Regions from separate parts of the Janthinobacterium sp. P210006 genome, predicted to be linked through region 2. Evidence: predicted binding sites of a transcription regulator. Region 2 holds the regulator's gene; each other region holds the start of a gene.
The links. The regulator FNR, encoded in region 2, switches genes on or off when oxygen is low (the NO sensors DNR and NnrR bind a similar motif). The targets are predictions, from matches to a motif close to TTGATNNNNATCAA.

Region 1 (4,787 bases), on a different contig from region 2:
GTCAATATCGGCGATCACGCCGGACAGGTCGCGCAGTTTGCCTTCTTCATCGATCAGGCCCGGTTTTTCCTTGCCTGGACGTCCATAACGAACGAGTTTCATAGTCTTCCTTGGAGTTGATCATTGCCGCTGTGCAGGCTGCCATTTTACCGGATGGTCCGGCACGCCTGTAGCGGTGAATGAAAAACATCGCAAGTCCCGGCAGTTGCAAGGCCGCCAGCACGCCAAATGCCACCTGGTAAGCCTGGGGCGGATACTGTTGCAGGCTGTTCAGGGGCCAGCATCCGAGGATCAGGCCAAAGCCCGCCTGCACCAGGAAGGCGCCCGTGAAAATGAGCAGGTTGAGGCTGGTGGCGGCCCTGCCCGTCAGGCTGGCCGGCATGCTTTGCGCGACGATCGCATACTCGAGGCCCGTCACCGTGCCCAGCAGGGTAAACAGTACGGACAGCAAGGGCAGGCTCGGCAGCACGTTGCATGCCATTGCCACTTGCACGGCGACAAACAGGGCGATGCCGGCGCCCGCCACTTGCATGGGTTCGATCGCACGCCGCCCTGCCCACTCCGTCAGCATGCCCATGCCGATGGCGCCGAAGATGACGGCCGCCATGCCCAGATACAACAAGTACGCGACGCTGTCGTCGGACAAGCCCCCCACGTCGGCCAGCCAGCGTCCCACCCACAGGCCCTGCACGCCAAAGAACACCGTGTGCGGCAGCAGGATCAGCGCGATGGTGCGGCGAAAACCGGGGTCCCGGTACACGCTCCAGACACTGACCTTGTTCCCCGCAGCGGCGGGCGCGGGCATGGCCGGCGACAGCAGGCGGATCAGCAAGCCGATGGCCAGCGCCGCCAGCGCCAGGCCCAGGAACACGCCGCGCCAGTCCGTGTAATGCAGGGCCAGCTTGACGGGCATGGTGGCCGTGGCCGCGCCCAGACCGCCCACGGCGATCAGGTAGCCGTGCACGGAAGGCAGGCGCGACGGCGCGATGGCGCACGAGCTCGCTTTCACGGCCGCCATGAAACAGCCGCCCAGGCCCGCTCCCATCAGGGCGCGCGCCCACATCAGCCCGGCAAAGCTGTGGCCCCGGCTGAACAGCCACACGCCCAGGGCCGCCAGCGCCAGCAGCCACAGTTGCACCGTGCGGGGGCCGTAACGGTCCAGCGCCATGCCAACCGGCAATTGCACCAGTGCAAAGGCGAGAAAGAAGGCGCTGGTCAGCAAGCCCAGCTGCGCTGGCGTCAGGGCGATGGCGCCCAGCAGCTCGGCCGTCAGCACGGCATTCACGCCCCGCAACAGGCACGACAGGTAATGCCCCAGCGCGAACGGCAGGAACACCAGGCAAAACACGGCCGCGCCGGAACGGGAAGAGCCGCCGGCACCGTGCATGCTCAGGCGGCCTGCGCCAGGCGGATGATTTTATGCGGCACCTGCGGCACTGGCTCATCCGTTTCAAAGAAAAACTTGTCGTGGCCAAAGGCCGGCTTCAAATCGTCGATCCATGTCGCTTCCGCATCGAACTTGGCATAAAACGGCCGGCGCACCCAGTCCGGGTTGCGCGCCTGCAAAAATTGCAGGGCAAACAGTTTCTCGCCATTCACGGTGACGATGCCATCGATGACGATCTTGCCGGGAAACGCGCTCATGGACGGCCCCCGCACCGTGCGCGACAGGCCGGACACCATCTGGTAAGCGGCCTGGAAGATTTCGTGCGCCTTCACCAGGGGCAACTCAAAATAGCTGCGCGGACCCGTGTCCCGCTCGACAAACATGTAATACGGAATCGCCCCCAGGCGCGTGCCCGTCTGCCACAGCTCGGCCCAGCTTGCCGGGTCTTCATTGATGTGGCGGATCAGCGGCCCCTGCATGCGCAAGGTGGCGCCCGTGGAGACGATGCGCTTGACGGCTTGCTGCGCGATATCCTGGCGCAACTCGACGGCATGGCTGTAATGGCCCATCACGGCCAGGTTCTTGCCCGCCTTGACGATGCGCTCGAACAGGCGCAGCAAATCATCCGCGTCGCGGTCCGACACAAAGCGCTGCGGCCAATACGCCACCGCCTTGGTGCCGATGCGGATGTTCTGGATGTGTTCCAGGCCAGGCGCCAGCAGCGGCTCCAGGTAGGCGGCCAGTTGCCGCGTGTTCATGATCATCGGGTCGCCGCCCGTGATCAGCACATCCGTCACTTCCCGATGTAATTTCAGGTAGGCAACCAGCTCATGCGACTCGCGCGCATCGAACTTCATGTCGTCCATGCCCACGAACTGGGGCCAGCGGAAACAGAAAGTGCAATACGCGTGGCAGGTCTGCCCTGCGCTGGGGAAAAACAGCACCGTTTGCGCATATTTGTGCTGCACGCCGCGCACGGCCGTATCGTTGACTCTGGGCACGTTATGCGTCATCTGTCCGGCCGGATGGGGATTCATGCCCAGGCGGATACCATGCACATAGGCATCGATGGCGGCCTTGTCGCGCTGCACCAGCACCAGCTCGCGCAAGTGCGCGTACTGCTCGGGCGGCAGCATGTCGCGGTGGGGAAAGACGAGGCGGTAGATGGGATCGTCAGGGATATTGTTCCAGTCGATCAACTGGTCGAGCACATATTCATTGGTGCGGAATGGCAAGACGTGCGAGACCACTTGCACGGCTTCGCGCTGCTCTTCCGGCAGCCATTCCCACTGCCGCGCCTGTTGAATGGTATGCCGCGTGTACGGCTTGAACTTCGGTGAAAACGGCTCGGGAATGCGTGCGGCCACGGTCGGCTCCTTGCCAATAAATAGCGGTAATTTCCATGAAATCAGCCCTATATCGGCCAATTCAGCCTGTTTATGCCACTGCCATGCCAACCCGGCATGCTGTGAAAGTCATCATAGTTCTTGCTGTGCGGAACCAAATTGCTACACATCAACAAGCGGTCGATACGTTGCAGGCTGCCGACAAGCAACACCTTAGTTTGTGCCATCGCAATTTGAGGGGGACCTCGGCGACGTAAATTACGACTTGGCAACACATCCCTCGATATCACAAGGAGCTTTCATGAAACGCTTATTCACGGGTAGCCTGCTGTGCCTGGCATTTGCCGTCGGCAGCGTCCATGCCGCCGTCGAACCAACGGAAAAAGACGCCATCGCCATGGCGGAACGGGGCGCCGCCTTCATGAAGGCGCATGGCAAGGAAGAAATGATGAAAAAAATCACGGCGAAAGACCCGGATTTCGTGCAGGGCTCGCTATACGTGGACATGCGCGACATCAAGACGGGCATCGTGCTGGCCCACCCCATCAATCCTTCCATCGTGGGCAAGGATTTGACGGATGTGCCCGACGCCAATGGCAAGAAATATCGCCGTGAAATCATTGAGCTGGCGCAAAAGCAGGGCAAGGGCTGGGTCGATTACCAGTACAAGAATCCCACCACTGGCAAGATCGAGCCGAAGACCACCTACATCCTGCGCGTCAACGATGTAGTGCTGGAAGCGGGGATCTACAAGAAATAAGGCAGGGGCGGCGCATGCGCATGCAGTGCGCGGCGCCCCCACGCCTGCCCCTGTGCCGCCTGCCGTTTGAACAGCCATAGCCGGGAGTCAAGCATGCTCAATCGATTACGCATAGGACCGAAATTATTGCTGGCGCCCGCCTTGGTCTTGCTGCTGCTGATACTCAGCTCGACCGGTGCCTGGTATGGCATGGTGCGGCAAAATGCCTCGCTGGAAAACATGGTGCAGGTACGCATCGCGCATCTGAAGGCGGCATCCGACGTGGCCGGCGACGCCAAGCATGTGCACGGCAATATGTACCAGTTGCTGTCGTGGACGAATGGCAGCTTCGCCAAGGCCCGCATCGATACATTGGAGCAGCAAATCAAGGCGCGCCATGCGGCCATCGGCACCCAGCTGGCCACCTTGCGCGCCACGGCCACGGGCGCCGAACGCACCTTGGTCGATGCGGCCATCGCGGCCCTGGCCGGCTACCGCAAGGCCGTGCTGGAAACCATGGAAATGGCGCAGATGGACCAGTCGATCGCCACCAATTCCATGCTCAAGGCAGAAACGCAATTCGGCCAGTTCAATACGCAGCTGGCGCAACTGTCGGCGCTGGAAACGACCCTCGGCAGCGAGGCCCATGCGACGGCCAGCGCCGAGTTCCGCAGCCTGTGCTGGAGCCTGCTGCTGACGGTCCTGCTCTCGATCCTCGTCTCCATCGTGGTGACCATGCTGGTGCGGCGCGCCATGCTGGTGGAAATCCGCGGCATCGCCGACGCCGTGCAAGACTTGGCGGCGGGCAAGCTGATGGCGGGCGCGCCCAAGCAGGGCAATGACGAGATCGCCGACACGTCGCGCGTGCTGGATCAGACCATCGCCAACCTGAACCAGACCTTGCGCACCATCATGGGCGCCGTGCAATCGATCGACACGGCCTCGCGTGAAATTGCCACCGGCAACCTCGATTTATCGGCGCGCACGGAAATGCAAGCCAGTTCGCTGGAAGAAACGTCGAGCGCCATGGAAGCGCTGACGCAAGCCGTCAATGACAATGCCGACAACGCCCAGCTGGCCTGCGAGCTGGCGGGGCAAGCGTCCACCCTGGCTGTGCAAGGCGGCGCGTCGATGCAGCAGGCGGTGACGACGATGGCGACGATACGGGCCAATTCGCGCCAGATCGTGGATATTATCGGCGTGATCGACGGCATTTCCTTCCAGACCAATATCCTCGCGCTGAATGCGGCAGTGGAGGCGGCACGCGCAGGCGAGCAAGGCCGCGGCTTTGCCGTGGTCGCTTCCGAAGTGCGCA
Region 2 (4,787 bases):
TTTCGGCGTCGTGCTGTGGCCCCAGGATTTCATCTACCTGGCGGCCCTGCTGATCATCTGTGCGTATTTGTTGTTCCTCGTCACGGCCATTGCCGGGCGGGTGTGGTGCGGCTTTTCCTGCCCGCAAACGGTATACACGGAAATCTTCCTGTGGGTCGAACGCAAGATCGAGGGCACGCGCAGCGCGCGCATGGCCCTCGACAAGCAGGGCCCGTCCGTGCGCAAGACGGCCAAGAAGACGGCCAAGCACCTGGTATGGGGCGCCATCGCCCTGTGGACGGGCTTTACCTTTGTCGGCTACTTCACGCCGATCAAGGAACTGGCGCAGGCGGTGACCACCCTGAACTTCGGTCCGTGGGAATGGTTCTGGGTCTTGTTCTACAGCCTGGCAACCTACGGCAACGCGGGCTGGCTCCGCGAGCAGGTGTGCAAATACATGTGCCCCTACGCGCGCTTCCAGAGCGCCATGTTCGACCAGGACACGCTGATCATCACCTACGATGCCAAGCGGGGCGAACCCCGTGGCGCCATGAGCAAGAAGGCCGGCAACAACGACAAGCTGGGCGACTGCATCGACTGTACCCTGTGCGTGCAGGTGTGTCCGACCGGCATCGATATCCGCAACGGCCTGCAGTATGAATGCATCGGCTGCGCCGCCTGCGTCGATGCCTGCAACAGCGTGATGGACAAGGTCGACCGGCCACGGGGACTGGTACGCTACAGTACCGACCATGCGATGGAAAACAACTTCAATTCGAAGCAGATACGCCAGCGCGCCATGCGCCCGCGCGTCCTGATCTACACTTCCATCCTGGCCCTGATCATCATCGCCGTGTGTACCTCGCTGGCCCTGCGCACGCCCCTGAAAATGGACGTGATCCGCGACCGCGGTTCGATGGGACGCGAAGTGGAAGACGGCATGATCGAGAACGTCTACCGGCTGCAGATCATGAACACCTCGGAGCAAAGCCAGCATTTTAAAATCAGCGTATCCGGCTTGCCGGGCCTGACCTTGCTGACGCGCGATGAAGTGACCCTGCAGCCGACGGAAACCCTGGGCTGGCCCATCCGCCTGCGCACGCCGCATGGCGTGGGCGAGAAGGGCTCGAACAAGATTGCGATCGAGCTGCAATCGCTGGACGACCCGTCGCTACACGTGCGTGAAAGCGCGGTCTTCATCGTGCCGCGCTAATGCAGGAAGGCCAATCCCCGCATGGGGATTGGCCGTTTAAACAGGAGAAATATCATGTCCGACAGCCTCAAGCTGCAAGCCCCCGTGGCGCCGTGGTACAAGCATCGCTGGCCATGGCTGCTGATGATCGGCCCCGGCCTGTCCGTCGTCGTCGGCAGCACCATGGGCTATATCGCATTTACGCAGCCCGACGCGCTGGTGGTGGGCGATTATTACAAGCAGGGCAAGGCGATCAACCAGGACTTGCGGCGCGATACGGTCGCCAGCGACCTGGCCATGTCAAGCAAGCTGTCGTACGACGTGGCGGCAGCGCGCCTCAGCGGTTCCGTGCACAGCTTCGGCAAGGCGTATCGGGCGCCGCTGCAGCTGCACCTGGCGCATGCGACCCAGCCGGAAAAAGACATCAAGCTGCTGGTGCAGCCTGATGCGGCCGGCAACTTTTCGGTGGCGCTGCCCATGCTCGAGCGCAGCCGCTGGCAAGTGCTGGTGGAAAACGACAAACGCGAATGGCGCCTGTCCGGCATCTGGACCTGGCCCCTGCAGCGCAGCATCGCGCTGCATGCGGATGAAGAGCTGTAAATCCTACTTGCAGTTGTCCGTGCCGGCCGTAATGGCCTTCAGCTTGGCCGGCTGCAGGATCTCGATCTCGCGGTTCGAGACGCGCAGCCAGCCTTCCTTCTTGAACTTCGACAATAAGCGGCTGACGCTCTCGATGGTCAGGCCCAGGTAGTTGCCGATTTCCTCGCGCGACATGCGCAGCTGGAAATTGCTGCCCGAATAGCCGCGTGCCTCATAGCGCGACGCCAGGTTGACGATGAAGGCGGCAAAACGCTGGGTCGCCTGCATATTGCCCAGCAACAGCATGACGCTTTGCTCGCGCGTGATTTCCTGGCTCATCATGCGGTGGAAATGGCGCAGCAGGGTCGGCATATTGCCCAGCAATTGTTCCAGGCTGGAAAACGGAATTTCACACACTTCACTGTCTTCCAGCGCCACGGCATTACAGTGGTGGCGGTCGGCGCTGATGGCATCCATGCCCAGCAGTTCGCCAGCCATCTGGAAGCCCGTCACCTGCTCTTCGCCGCCCGGATTGATCTGGTAGGTCTTGAAGTGCCCCAGGCGGATCGCATACAGGTTCTGGAACGAGTCCCCGATGCGGAACAGCGAGGCGCCGCGCGCGATCTTGCGGCGGCGGCCGATGATCTGGTCCAGCCGGTCCATATCACCCACATCCAGGCCCATCGGCAGGCACAATTGATGCATGCTGCAGGTCGAGCATCGCGCACGCAACGCCTCCACGTTCACTGTGGGCAAGGTTGGAGTGAGTAACGCTTCAGTCATGTCGGTACCTTTTAGAAAATGCAACAACAAGTTTACTGCATACAGGGTTGCCGTGTGCCAATTTCACGGTAATTTCGGCGAATAAACGACGTCCAGCCTTTAATTATATGGCAACATCGTCAAAAGCCCGTATGGGGCAAGGCAATTTGCGCAGCGGCGCTTGCCAAGCTGGGGCATTGATAGGAAAATTCCTGACAGCATTATCTGCCGCTGTGCCGCCCGGTACTGAAAAGGAAATCATGAAGCCTCTCGGCATCAAAGCAAAAGTCGCGCTGGCCACCAGCCTGACCTCGATCGCCATGATCGCGCTCGTCACCATGATCCAGGTGCAGCACATGCGCGCCGACTTCACCAAAGTACTGCTGAGCCAGCAGTCTTCCCTGATCAGCCGCACCGCTGCCGAGCTCGACGACAAGCTGGCCATGCTGCTGCAGATCGTCACCCTGACGGCCCGGCAGCAGCCGCCGGAATTGATCGCCCAGCCCGCCAAGCTGCGCGAATACTATGCGCGCCGCTCGATGCTGGTGCTGTTCGACGACGTGCTGGTGCTCGACGCGCAAGGCGCCGTCGTGGCCGACATGCCGGAGGTAGCGGGGCGCGCCGGCATCAACGTCGCCGAGCGCGAATATTTCCAGACCGTCCTGCGCACGCGCCAGCCCATGATCACCGAACCGATGCTGGGCAAATCGAGCGGCATGCCCATCGTGCAGATGGTGGCGCCCGTGCTGGACGCCGATGGCCAGGTGGCTGGCGTGGTGATCGGCGTGCTGCGCCTGTACAAGGACAATCTGCTGGGGCGCCTGCGCTCGGAAAAGATCGGCAAGAGCGGCTATTACTTCATCCTCACGCGCGGCGACGTGCCGCGCTACGTGCTGCACCCCGATACCAGCCGCTTGCTGCAGCCGCGCAAGCCGAATGCCAACCTGACGACCACGCAGCTGCTGAAGGAAGACGGCGAAGGCAGCATGGTCAGCACCAACAGCCGCGGCGTCACGGCCGTCAACAGCTTCAAGCGCCTGAAGTCCGTAAACTGGCTGCTGGCCGCCTCGCTGCCCGTCGAAGACGCCTTCGAACCATTCGATGGCGTGCTGTACCGGCTGGTGCTGTGGAGCATTCTCGCTTCGCTGCTGGCCGCTGCCGTTCTGGGCTGGGTGACCGTGCGCCTGCTGTCGCCGCTGGTGCGCCTGCGCGACACCCTGCTGGCCCTGCGTAGCAGCGGCAGCCGCTTCACGCCCGTGCCGGTGCAGCAGCGCGACGAGATCGGCGAACTGACGGAAGCGTTCAACGGCCTGATGAGCGAACGCGACCGCCTGCAGCAAGAACTCGAAGCGCGCGCGGCAGAGCTGGAACAGGAGCGCGACCGGGCCGAGGCGGCCAACCGCGCGAAGAGCGACTTCGTGGCCAACATGAGCCATGAAATCCGCACGCCCCTCAATGCCGTGCTGGGCATGGTGTATTTGCTGGGCAACACCAGGCTCGACACGGAACAGCGCAAATACCTGACCATGGTGCGCGTGGCGGGCCAGTCGCTGCTGGGCATCCTCAACGACGTGCTCGATTATTCGAAGATCGAGGCGCGCCGCATGGAATTGTCGCCCGTCGAATTCGACCTCGACGAAGTCATGAATACCCTGGCCACGACGATGACCATGAATGCGGGCGAGAAGGAACTGGAACTGGCCATCGCCGTCGAGCCCGACGTGCCGCGGCGCCTCGTGGGCGACGCCCAGCGCCTGCAGCAAATCCTCGTCAACCTGGCTGGCAACGCCATCAAGTTCACGGAGAACGGCGAAGTGGTAGTGGCCGTCAGCCTGGCCGACAGCCAGCAGGGCAGCGCCTGGCTGCGCTTTGAAGTGCGCGACACGGGCATCGGCATGACGGAGCAGCAGCAACAGCAACTGTTTGCCGCGTTTTCGCAGGGCGACCAGAGCATCACGCGGCGCTTCGGCGGCACGGGCCTGGGCCTGGCCATCAGCAAGCAGCTGATCCACATGATGGGCGGCGAAATCGCCGTCGCCAGCAGCGAAGGCAAGGGCAGCCGCTTCTGGTTCAGCGTACCGTTCGAGATGCTGGCGCAGCCGGCCGAAACGCGGCGCACGCCCGCCCTGGGCCAGCTGCGCCTGCTGGTGGCCGACGATAACCGCACCACGCGCGAACTGATCGTCAAACTGATCGAGGCATGGGGCTGGCTGGCCGACGAAGTGGACTCCGGTTTTGCCGCCATCGAACTGTACCGCGAGCGCCTGGCGCAGCA
Region 3 (4,787 bases), on a different contig from region 2:
CCCCATCTGTCCCACCAGCGCGTGCGCTTCGCTGGTGATCAGCAGGGGCGGCGAGTCGAAGACGACGACGCGGTCCGCGTAGCGGCTGGCAATTTCTGCCAGCAGCCGGCTCATGGCCCGGCTGGCCAGCAATTCCGTCGCATGCTTGTTGCTGCGCCCGGCGGGCAGGATGCTCAGGTTGGCCACGTTGGTTTTCAGGATCACGTCCGCCATGGCCAGCTGCGGGTCCAGCAGCACGTCCATCAGCCCCGGCTCCGGCGGCAGGCCCAGCACTTTCAGCACGGACGGGCGCGCCACGTCGGCGTCGACCAGCAGCACCGTGATATCCATTTCCATGGCGATGCTCATGGCCAGGTTGACGGCGCAATACGTCTTGCCTTCGCCGGGCATGGCGCTGGTGACGACGATCAGGTTGCCGTGGCGGATGGCGTCGGTACCGGTGGCGCGCGCCTGGCGCAGCAGCGGGCGCTTGATGATGCGGAAATCCTCGGCCACCGAGCTGCGCCCGCCATCCTGCGTGAGCATGCCTTGTTCCGCCAGCCGGGCCAGGTTCAAGGTCCGGTAGCGGGGGTTCAGTGCCTCGGCCTGGGCGTCCGCCTGGTCCGCGCCGTACGGCACGCCGGCCTCGGCCACGCCCAGGATGGTGGGTTCCTGCCTGCCGCTGTCCTTGGTGCTCATCGTCGCTCCCGTGGTGGCGCTAGAATTTCAGCAGCGCGGCCGTCATGACCCCGCCGTACAGTACGAACAGGCTGCCCAGGCAGGCGCCAAAGCCATAGCGGGCGCGGCGGCGGCGCACCTGCTGCAGCGCCGTCCAGTTCATCGATACCGTGCCCAGCACGTTCAAGCCCGTGGCATCGCGCAGTTCGGCGGGGCTGAGGAAGGTGGGGCGCACCTGGCTGATCAGCAGGGCCGTGGCGATGCCGGCCACCAGTGCCGCACCCAGCGCCGCGCTGAACAGCAGCGGGCGGTTCGGCCCCACGGGCGCATATTGCACTGTGGGGGGATCGATGATCTTGAAGGCCATCATCTCCGTGGTGGAGCTCAGTTCGCCCGACAGCTTGGCCGCTTCGCGCCGGCCGATCAGCTTTTCATAGTTTTCCTTGTTGATGATGTAGTCGCGGTTCAGCTGCGCCAGCTGCGACTCCACCTCGGGCACGGCATTGCTTTGCGCCAGCAGGCGCTCGTTGCGCGCGTTGTATTCCTGCACGCGGGCGCGGATGGCGGCCACCTTGGCGTCCGCGTCCGTCAGCGCCACCTTCAGCTGCTGCAGCATGGGGCTGTAGTTCTTGCCCGGATCGCCGGCCGCCGTTTTCAGCTTGCTTTCCTCGATCTTGCGTTCTTCCAGCTGGGCAATGAGACGCTTCGAGGCGATGATGTCGGGATGCAATTCCGTAAATTGCATGCGCAGGCTGTCGAGGTTCTTGTTCAGCGAGGCGATGCGCTCGTCGAGTTCGGGATTCGTGATGGTCGACGCGTTCGGTTCCAGGTCGAGCACGGGTTCGTCGCCCTCGATCTGGCTCTGGATGGCCTTGCGGGCCTGTTCCGCCTCGACCAGTTCCAGCTTGGCATTGTTCAGGCTATCGGACGACATCAGCAGCTGGCTGCCATAGTCGATGCCCTGGCGCGGCAGCAGCAGGTTGTTGCGGATCTTGAATTCCTTCACCAGATTTTCCGCCGCGCTCAGCTTGTCCTCGTAATTCTTGATCTGCTCGTCGATGAACTGCACGGCCTTCTGCGAGTCGCCCTTTTTACCCTGGAAGCTGCCTTCGACAAAGATGGTCAGCAGGCTTTGCACCACGTCGCGCACCAGCTTCGGGTCGCGGCCGCTGTAGCTGATGGTGTAGATGTCGTAGGCGTTGGTGCCCGTGATCTTGATGCGGCTCATCAGGTCGTCGAGCTGGGCCTCGTGCTCGCGCACGGTCTTCGAGTCCAGGTCCAGGTCGACCATGCGCATGACGCGCTCCACGTTCGGGCGGCTGAGCAGGGTGCGGCTCATGATGGCCACCTGCTGTTCCGTATTCGGCACGCTGGTCATGCCGGCCATCAGCGGCTTGAGGATGGTTTGCGTATCGACAAACACGCGTGCCGACGTCTGGAAGTCGTCCGGCAAGGTGATCACCCGGATGAAACCGCCGATTGCCACCAGCCACGCCACCAGCACCGCATGCCAGCGGTATTTCCAGATGCCTTTCAGGCCGGAAAGCAATTGCTGTATCAATTCTTCCATGTCGCTTCCTTCAAGTGACGGTGCTGCACGGCAGAGGACTTGGCGGCGCGGACAGGCGTCTTGCAAGAAATGCTTGCCTGTTGAGTAAGCAAAGTATAGGACCCCTGTCGAGCAAGATTTCCCAAGATGATTGCTTCTTGATACGCCTCAAGGTTGACTTGCCGGGTTTTAATAATCATAGGAAGTTCGCGGCTCAGGCTGGTTCTGCGGGGCCGCCCATGGACGCGCCATCGACCCGAAGAGGCTCCGCATGAATCCGTTTCGCCGTGCATTTGTCTGCCACGCGCTGGTCCTGGCGGGCGCCGCCAGCCTGTTGGGCGCCTGCCGCACGCCCCATCCGCCGGCGCCCGCCGACGACAGCGCACCCATGCACGACTACCTGATCGGTCCGGGCGATTCCGTCAACATCATCGTGTGGCGCAACCCGGAAGTGTCGCTGACGGTGGCCGTGCGGCCGGACGGCAAGATCACCACGCCGCTGGTGGAAGACCTGGAAGCGAGCGGCAAGACGTCGACCCAGTTGGCGCGCGACATCGAGCAAGCGTTGGGCAAGTTCATCCAGCAGCCCGTGGTGACGGTCATCGTCACCAATTTCTCGGGGCCGTACAGCGAGCAGATCCGCGTGATCGGCGAGGCCGCCAAGCCGCAGGCGCTGCCGTACCGGCTGGGCATGTCGCTGATGGACGTGCTCATCGCCGTGGGCGGCATCACCGACTTCGCCGCCGGCAACAAGGCCAGCATCATCCGCATGCGCGAAGGCAGCCAGCAGCAGCTGGGCGTGCGCCTGGACGACCTGCTCAAGAATGGCGATATTTCCGCCAACGTCATGATGCGGCCCGGCGACGTGTTATTGATACCGGAGAGTTTTTTCTAAATCGGCAATAGTCCTGTCAAAACAGCATTTTTGTTTGTCATTTTGTACTTGCGGGCAAATTTCAGCGTGCAATTTTGCTATTAAATAGCGTATTTCTTCTGCTTTTTTTGCCCGGCGTGGGAACTTCTCCAGTTTTTATCTTGTCACAAGGCATTGGCTTCAGTCCGTCTCGACGGCGGCCGATGAACGTGAGGACAAGATGAGCTTTGACGATGAACCCATTATTTCCTTCGACACGCCGGGCAATTTCAGCGACCTGGTGGTGGGCGAGGGGCAGATCGATCCCGCCATGGAGCACGAACTCGACCTGCAGCGCTTTCATATCCGCATGGCCAATTCGCGTGGCCGGCGCGAAGCGGCGAGTTTGCTGATCCGCAAGATGTACGGCTGGCGCGGCTATGCCGTCGATCCCGGCATTGCGCATGCGCTCAATAAGATCACCCTGTTTGCAGAAACGGCCGGCAGCACCGTCGGCACCATGACCCTGTGCCTGGATAACGACGAGACGGGTTTGCCCGCCGATGAAAACTTCCGCGACAAGCTCGACGTGCTGCGCGAAGAGGGCCGGCGCCTGTGCGAACCGTCGCGCCTGGCCATCGACAAGGGCGTCAGCAAGCGCGTGTTTGCAGCGCTGATTCATATTTCTTATATCTATGCCCATAATATTCACGGCTTTACTGATTACGTGATCGAAGTCAATCCCCGTCACGTGGTGTTTTACAAGCGCATGCTGGGTTTCAAGGACTTCGGCGGCGAACGAGAGTGCACGCGCGTGGGAGCGCCGGCCGTGCTGCTGCGGCTGGACCTCGATTACATGGGGGCCCAGATCCGCAAATACGGCGGCTTGATGGAACAGCATGGGGGTGAACGGTCGTTTTACCCCTTTTTTTTTCCGACATGGGATGAGCCTGGCATTACGGACCGGCTGAGGCAGGGGCGCAACTGACAACTCATTTGTTTTTCAGCAAGATCGCCTGCATGTGGCTGCCCGGTATCGCATACGTGATGCCGCTGGGCGCGCTGATGGCCGCCTCTTTCAGGCCCTTGACGTACACCATGTTGACGATGCCGTAGACGAGACCGGTCTCGGGATCGAACAGGGGGCTGCCGCTGCTGCCCGGATACGCCGTCGCGTCCAGCTGGAACACGGTGTACGGGGCCTTTTGCAGCTGCGCCAGGCGCCGCGGGTCCAGGCGCTGCGCGTTTTCACTGGGCATGACCACGGGCGTCAGCGACGACACGGTGGCGCGGTGCGTCACGTGGTGCAAGCCCAGCAAGGTGCCCAGGGGAAAACCCGTGAAGGCCATGGCCTGGCCTTCGCGCACGGCGGCCGCGTCGCCCAGCGCCAGGGCGGGCAGCGGCGCGCCCGCCAGGCGCAGCAAGGCCAGGTCGTGTTCCGTGTCCAGCGCCTGGACTTTGGCGGGGCGAAATTGCGCCACCTCGCCCTGGCCCGTGAGGATGCCGATCACTTCGTCGGGATTGGCGTCGAGCAGTTTCTGGATCACATGGGCGCAAGTGAGCACGCTCAAGCCGTCGCCCGTCACGAAACCCGTGCCGATGAAATTCATGGGCGGCGTGCGCGTCTTTTGCAGGCTGCCCACGCCGACGATGGACGGTTTGACGCGCGCGATGGTTTGCGCCAGGGTATCGTCGGCGCGGCAGGGCGGGCCGGCCAGGGCCAGTACC

Region 1: a site for FNR is predicted at 2,893-2,906, ahead of VPH41_RS01710 (KamA family radical SAM protein). Genes of this name have one in related genera too.
Region 3: a site for FNR is predicted at 2,365-2,378, ahead of VPH41_RS09805 (XrtA system polysaccharide chain length determinant). Genes of this name have one in related genera too.

Annotation. Positions count from the first base shown of each region.
Region 1 is NZ_JAZARD010000001.1:377,595-382,381, reverse strand. Features, by position in the region: gene VPH41_RS01720 (fumarylacetoacetate hydrolase family protein) at 1-102, opposite strand, end outside; gene VPH41_RS01715 (MFS transporter) at 47-1,387, opposite strand; gene VPH41_RS01710 (KamA family radical SAM protein) at 1,390-2,754, opposite strand; gene VPH41_RS01705 (cache domain-containing protein) at 3,035-3,493, shown strand; gene VPH41_RS01700 (methyl-accepting chemotaxis protein) at 3,587-4,787, shown strand, end outside.
Region 2 is NZ_JAZARD010000004.1:734,265-739,051, reverse strand. Features, by position in the region: gene ccoG (cytochrome c oxidase accessory protein CcoG) at 1-1,192, shown strand, start outside; gene VPH41_RS23075 (FixH family protein) at 1,247-1,771, shown strand; gene fnr (fumarate/nitrate reduction transcriptional regulator Fnr) at 1,775-2,533, opposite strand; gene VPH41_RS23065 (response regulator) at 2,773-4,787, shown strand, end outside.
Region 3 is NZ_JAZARD010000002.1:311,390-316,176, forward strand. Features, by position in the region: gene VPH41_RS09800 (XrtA-associated tyrosine autokinase) at 1-678, opposite strand, end outside; gene VPH41_RS09805 (XrtA system polysaccharide chain length determinant) at 698-2,227, opposite strand; gene VPH41_RS09810 (XrtA/PEP-CTERM system exopolysaccharide export protein) at 2,478-3,101, shown strand; gene VPH41_RS09815 (N-acyl amino acid synthase FeeM domain-containing protein) at 3,301-4,047, shown strand; gene VPH41_RS09820 (S1 family peptidase) at 4,052-4,787, opposite strand, start outside.